One region of the Novosphingobium mississippiense genome, then DNA from elsewhere that is predicted to be linked to it. Evidence: riboswitches for the same ligand, from Rfam matches in the RefSeq annotation. Region 1 holds a riboswitch; each other region holds the start of a gene.
The links. A riboswitch is a leader RNA that binds a small molecule or an ion and turns the genes downstream of it on or off. The one in region 1 is predicted to bind cobalamin.
Positions count from the first base shown of each region.

Region 2: it holds a riboswitch for cobalamin, as region 1 does, so the genes downstream of both, WBP06_RS23070 (cobalamin biosynthesis protein CobG) here and cobW (cobalamin biosynthesis protein CobW) in region 1, are expected to answer to the same signal.
Region 3: it holds a riboswitch for cobalamin, as region 1 does, so the genes downstream of both, WBP06_RS13175 (hypothetical protein) here and cobW (cobalamin biosynthesis protein CobW) in region 1, are expected to answer to the same signal.

Region 1 is NZ_CP147003.1:2,107,421-2,109,615, forward strand. It holds gene cobW (cobalamin biosynthesis protein CobW) at 1-954, opposite strand, end outside; cobalamin riboswitch at 1,155-1,401, opposite strand; gene WBP06_RS27765 (hypothetical protein) at 1,682-1,993, shown strand; gene WBP06_RS27770 (PepSY-associated TM helix domain-containing protein) at 1,990-2,195, shown strand, end outside.
Region 2 is NZ_CP147003.1:1,019,480-1,021,674, reverse strand. It holds gene WBP06_RS23080 (GGDEF domain-containing protein) at 1-89, opposite strand, end outside; gene WBP06_RS23075 (hypothetical protein) at 101-592, opposite strand; cobalamin riboswitch at 803-1,019, shown strand; gene WBP06_RS23070 (cobalamin biosynthesis protein CobG) at 1,193-2,195, shown strand, end outside.
Region 3 is NZ_CP147001.1:2,787,428-2,789,622, reverse strand. It holds gene WBP06_RS13180 (cobyrinate a,c-diamide synthase) at 1-752, opposite strand, end outside; gene WBP06_RS13175 (hypothetical protein) at 749-1,366, opposite strand; cobalamin riboswitch at 1,564-1,789, opposite strand; cobalamin riboswitch at 1,849-2,058, shown strand.

The DNA.
Region 1 (2,195 bases):
CGCTTCCTGCGGGAGCCAGGCGCGATCGTAGAAGTGCTGGATGCGCGGGCCGACGGCCTGCACGACCAGACGACTGGGCTTGCCGCCGACCGCGACCATGCCCTTCACGCGCAGCACATCGTGCGCTGCGATCAGGTCCTTGAGGCGCGCGAGCAGGGCGTCGAGATCGGCCACGTCGCCGCCGGATACGACGAAGCTGTCGAAGTCGTCATGGTCATGATCCTCGTCCAGCCCGTCGATGTGCGAGGGGCGGGAATCGAGATCGTCCTCAGCCGCTGCGGTGATGCCCAGCAGCGCGGCGATATCGACGGCGCCATGATCGGCACGCACGATCTTCACGCCGGGGCGTGTTTCGGCCAGCACCAGCGTCTCGACATGGGTGAGGGCATCGGCATCGACGAGGTCGGTCTTGTTGAGCACGACCATGTCGGCGCAGCCCAACTGTTCCTCGAACAGTTCTTCCAGCGGGCTTTCATGGTCCAGCATCGGATCGGCGGCGCGGGCGGCGGCAAGCGCGGCCTCATCGGTGGCGAAGCGGCCGGCGGCCACGGCATCGGCATCGATCAGCGCGACCACGCCGTCCACCGTGGCGCGGGTGCGGATATCGGGCCACTGGAAGGCCTTCACCAGCGGTTTGGGCAGGGCGAGGCCGCTGGTCTCGATGATGATGTGATCGGGCTTGTTCTCACGGTCGAGCAGCTTCTGCATGGTCGGCAGGAAGTCGTCGGCGACGGTGCAGCAGATGCAGCCGTTGGCCAGTTCGACGATATCGTCTTCCGGGCACGCCTCGTCATTGCAGCCCTTCACCAGTTCGCCGTCGACGCCGACGTCGCCGAACTCGTTGATGATGAGCGCCAGGCGGCGGCCCTTGGCGTTCTGCAGCAAGTGGCGGATCAGCGTGGTCTTGCCGGCGCCTAGGAAGCCGGTGATGACGGTGGTGGGAACTTTGCTCAACGGTCTTCTCCCGCGCGCCGGTAACTCGAAAGCGGGCGGAGCGTCTCGCCGCGTCCGGACGAGCCAAACGCGACGCTCGGCTGCGACGACGGACAGGCGCGCGGGCGCCCGACGTGGCATGCCGTTGCGGCCCCGGCCGCGTGCATCACGTCGCTCAGACGGAAGAGTTACCGTGCCTTGGCCATTCCCTGGACCCGGGCGAGAGCGACATCGACGCCGGCAGGTCTCCTGGCTCACGGGTCACGGCACGATGCACGGCCTTCCCAGGCCCCGCATGACTTAGCGTCCGGCCCAGTGGCTGCGGCGAAAACCCTTGTTCCGCCGGCGATGTGCATCGCGCTCGCCGCTTACAGTTGCAGGGACAGCCCCGGATTCGAGCGGCAGCGCCGCTCTGACCGTGTTCCCGTATTAAGCCCCTTGCGGGGCACCGGCGCGATCTTGCCCGCCGCCGCCGCTTTCGCCGCGATGCCGGACAGGCAGGCTCCTAGCCTCAGCGGCCCCGGCCCGCAAGCCTCGCCGCCGATCCGCTGCTCTTCCGGCGCCGATCCACCTTGGGCAACTTTTTGGACGGCGCGATTGACTCGGCCCCGGTCAGCGCTTAGCAGCGGTTAAAATGCGAATGGCTCGCAATAGCAGCTTGAGAGGACGTGGTGTGCGTGAAAACAACAACTTCCCCTCTCCAGCGGCCGAATCCTGCCGGTAAATTGATCTGAGGAACGAAGCAGTCATGGCATCCCCGCCAAGCGGCATCGGCAAGGCGAACCTCGCGGCCCGGCTGACGGCCGCGATTCCGGCGAACTATATCGTCTCCTCGCTGGCGACGGCCTGCATCGCACGCGGCCTTGCGCAGGGCCTGAACGTTTCCGCCGCGGAGGCCAGCGTGGCCGGCACGCTGTTGTCTTTCGCGATCTTCGCGACATTGGCTCTGGTGGCCTTCGGCGTGCGGTCGATCGGGCGGTTCTGGCTGGGGATGGTCGTTTCCGGAGCGGTGATGGCCGGCTGGCTGTGGCTTTCGCTGCATGCGGGAGGCCGTCTGTGAAGGATAGCCTGCGGCAATCGATGGCGCTGGTCCACACCTGGTCGGGCCTGGTGCTCGGCTGGCTGCTGTTCGCCATGTTCGCGACGGGCACTTCGGCCTATTTCCAGGACGAGATCACGCGCTGGATGCAGCCGGAGGTGACCGGCGATGCCGATCCGGTCAAATCGGCAGAAGGGGCGATCCGTTTCCTTGAGCGCAAGGC
Region 2 (2,195 bases), 1.1 Mb from region 1:
ATGCTGGAGATACCCAGCAGCGTTGATCCGGAACTGGGAGCGATCAGCGGGAGAATGCAGGCCCGTCCCAGGTAAAAGAGGCAGTGCATGGCAGCGAAGCCTACCGCGATGCGGCGCGATCGCAGGAAACGAAGCGGCCGTTTGCCCACAATTCCCAAGCGGTCAGGCCGCTGGCCAATGCAATGGGAAATGCGCTGACATAGTTCCAGACAATGTCCTGCCAGCGCCCGCCAATGAAGCACCAGACCAGTGCCTGAAAAACCCAGATGGCCAGCGCAATCTTGCCGCGCTTTCGGCCTGCCAGGCCGGCTGCGCCCCAGAAAACCAAAAGGTACCCGCCCAGCAAGATCATATTGGCCAAGCTGGCGCCAAGGGGGGCGGCGAACATGGTACGCCCCATCGCCAAGGCGCATCCGCCGGCCAGCATCGCATACCCGGTGGCAAGGATACCGAGTCCACTTTTGCGCAATGGTTGCGCGTGTTGGGGGCCTGCGTACTGGGGCCGCGCGTGTCGTTCCCAAAGCGTCATGACGGCGCTGAGAAGCAACGTGCCTATGGCAAGGAAGTACAGGGTGGGGAGATCAAACCGCATCACAGGCACCGAAGATTGCCCGGCCCTTTACCCGCAATCTCGAAATTTCCTACCTATTAATGATCGCCGTTAATGATCCGCCTGCCTCAGGGCGCCCATCCCGCCAGTTCGGGCAGCGCCGCGCCTGCGCCCCGATCGTCGCCAAAAAACGATTGGCCCGCCTTGGTGATCGCTGTAAGGAGCGCCGATCGGCGGCGGAGCGATCCGCTGTCCGACCATGATCGCGCCGGTGCTCCAAGCGGAGCTTAATCGGGAATGCGGTGCGGGGGCTTGCTCCCAAATCCGCGGCTGTCCCTGCAACTGTAAGCGGATAGCGCGATGCACGGGCCCTTTGCGAAGGGCGGCCACTGGACCCTGTGGTTCGGGAAGGCGTGCATCAAGCTGTGACCCGCGAGCCAGGAGACCTGCCGGCGCACCGGTCGCTCTTGCCTTGATCCAGGGGATGATCACGGCACGGTAATACTTCCGTCTGGGCGGCGAAGCTGTGCGGCTGGGGCTGCACGTGCGCGTGTCGCCGGGTGTTATGCGCCCGCCCGTCGACCCGCGTCGGTCGGCCTTGCCGGCAAGCCCCATCCAAGGTTCCGCCCGGCGCGGGGTGAGATGGCTTTGAGCTCGCAGGTGGAGGGCGTCGTCAGGGGCTGGTGTCCCGACGCATGGCGGCCGATGATGGCTGGCGACGGACTGCTGGTGCGGGTGAAGCCGCATCTTGGCCGAGTGAGCGTCGCGCAGGCGATCGGTCTGTGCGAGGCGGCGCTGACTTATGGCAACGGCCTTCTCGACCTGACGCGGCGCGCCAATTTCCAGCTGCGTGGGGTGGACCACCTGCAGTGGCCAGCCCTGCTCGAACGTCTGCAAGCGCTGGATCTGGTGGATGACGATGCCGAGCGGGAGGGGCGCCGCAATCTTCTGGTCGCGCCGGAATGGCAAACCGACGATGACACCGTCCGGATCGCCAGCGAACTGTATGGCCGGCTGCACGATCTGCCCCGGTTACCCGGCAAGATCGGCTTCGTCATCGATGCCGGTCCGGCTCCGGCGCTGATATGTGAGCCGGGCGATTTTCGCATAGAGCGCGCGTGTAGCGGAAGGCTGATGCTGCGGGCTGATGGCCGGTCGGAGGGCGTGGAACTGACGGATGGCACGGAAGTCGATGCCCTGCTGGCGCTGGCGCGGTGGTTCGTGGACAGCGGTGGCCTGCAGGCGCGGCGGATGGCACGACATTCCGCCGCGCTACCTGATTGGGCCATCGGCGATGTGCGTTCAGCGCAGCCGCTTCGGTCCATGCTGCCGGGCGAACGAACCGGCGGCACGGCTTACGGCCTGCCGTTCGGCCGGGTTGAGGCATCCACGCTGATGAACGTGATGGAGAGGCCCGGTGTCACGGGGCTTCGCCTCACGCCGTGGCGCGTGATCCTGGTCGAAGGCGCAGCCGGCATCGACATTCCCGGCTTGTCGACCGACCCCGCCGAACCGCTCCTGCGCGTCGATGCCTGTCCTGGCAAGCCGGCCTGTTCGCAAGCCAGCGTGGTAACCCGCGAACTGGCGCGCCGGATCGCACCGCTCGTCAGGGGGCGGCTGCATGTGTCCGGCTGTGCCAAAGGGT
Region 3 (2,195 bases), on a different replicon from region 1:
GCGGGGTAGATGAAGGAGAAGGCCGCATCGCGGGCGACGGCGATGGTACGGCCCGCCAGCGCGGCTGAGGGGGTTTCGACGGCGCAAGGCGGGAAATCCACGGCAGCCGGCAGCCATAGCGCGCTTTCGGGCAGGAGGTCGGCGGCCCGATCGAGACGCTGGGCAAGGTCGCCCACTTCGCCGGCCTGCACGAGCCCCAGATGCCGCTCCGGCAGTGTAATCCCGCCATCCCGCGCCATTGCGCCCAGCCAGCGTATGCCGGGCGGTACGCTGCCTTCCAGCAGTTCGGCATGGCGGGCGCTGCCCACGCGGTTGGCCAGCACGGCCGCCAGCGTCACATCGGGACGATAGCTGGCCAGTCCGTGGACCAGCGCACCGAAAGTCTGCGCCATCGAGGATCCGTCGACCACCGCCAGCACCGGCAGGCCGAACCGGCGGGCAAGGTCCGCTGCGGAAGGATCGCCGTCGAACAGGCCCATCACCCCTTCGATCAGGATCAGGTCGGCCTCTTGCGCCGCCTCGTGCAGCAGGGCGCGGCATTGCGCTTCGCCCACCATGAAGAGGTCCAACTGATGCACCGGGGCGCCGCTGGCGGCTTCCAGCACCATGGGGTCCAGAAAGTCCGGCCCGCACTTGAACAGGCGCACGCGCCGCCCTTCGCGGGCATGGCGCCGGGCGAGGGCGGCGGTGACCAGCGTCTTGCCCTGGCCCGACGCGGGCGCGGCGATCAACAGCGCGGGACAGGCAGTCATCGATGGGGCCGAATGCGCAGGTGGGGACGCGCGGTTACCACGAGTGCCCAGAGTGCCGCGGCAACGCCGGACCACAGCAGCGTGGCCAGCAGGACGCCGGGGAAATAGCGGGCGATGCGTGGCAGGAAGCCGGCCAGCGTCGGATCGGGATAGCGGCCGCCGAGCAAATAGAATCCCCCGCTCGTCAGCAGATTCGCTGCGAAACTTGCCGCTATCAGCAGCGCGACGATCGCGGGGAGGGCGGAGAGGCGATCGCCCCAGCGGGCGGCGGCGAAACGGCCGGCCAGCCAGAGCAAACCGTGTGCGGGCAGCAGCATCCAGTAGGCCGGCGTGAAGCAGAAGCCCGAACCGCCCAGCACCTGGATCACCACCACGTCAATCGCGAAACCGAGCATGAACAGCGCGGCGAAGGCGACCATGCGGCGCACGAAGAAGCCCAGCACGAAGAAGCTGGCAAGGTCGGTATCGGGCAAGTGGACCAGGTGGCTGAGCGAATGGCTGCGCGTTGCCAGCATCAGCACGGCCAGCGCGGCGAATATGCAAAGGGGCAGCCGGTTGGAGGCGGGGCTATCTGAAGCGGGGCGGGCGAAAGCAGGTTTGGCGGCAGTGTTCATGACGGTTGTCTCCCGGCGAGCTGGAAGGGAAGGCGCGTGCGCGACAGGTGTCGGGGGCGATATCGCCCCGGCGAGGATCAGCGGATCGGTGTCATTGCGTACGGGCTCCCTTCGAAACGACATGCGGCTTGTCGTCTCGCCAAGGCGGATCCCGCGATGGAACCCCGCCTCGTCCGCCCGGTGCATCCCGCCCGCGCGAAGGATCGACGGCGAAGGGCCGGTTTCCTGACTTGCCGGATCGTCGCGCCTGTCCGCCGCCTTCTCGAAAGCCTGGAAGCATGAACGCTCGCGGCCCCAATGGCATCTGGCGGGGCGCATCCCCGGCTACAGTTGCGGGAGCAGTGCCGGCCTGCCGCGAGGGTTTCCCGCGGGCCCGGGCTTCCCGATTAAGCCCTTTCGGGCACCCCTTGCGCCGTCCCGCCTATGGCACTTTGCGCAGGGGCGCAAGCTTCGCACACTTGCCAGCCGGCTTGCCGCACGATAGTTGCCGCGCCGCGACAGGTTCCCCGCAAGGGGATCAAAAGGGAACACGGGTGCAAGACCCGGGCTGCCCCTGCAACTGTAAGCGGCGAGCCGTTCGGCCATTTCGCCATTGGGAGCCAGGCCAGTGAAAACGGCGCAATTCCCGAGAAGGCGGCTGAACCGGCACCGACCCGCAAGCCAGGAGACCTGCCCGTCGCGGTCGTTCTTCGTCCGGACAGGGTGTGCCGGGTGAACGGGGGTGTTTCCTCGCGCGACGACAGCCACCGCTCCGCCGGCCACCGGCCTGGGTGGAGGACGCCGCCCGTCGTCCGGCCCCTTTGCCGGAGCGCTTTGCGCCTGTCCTTCG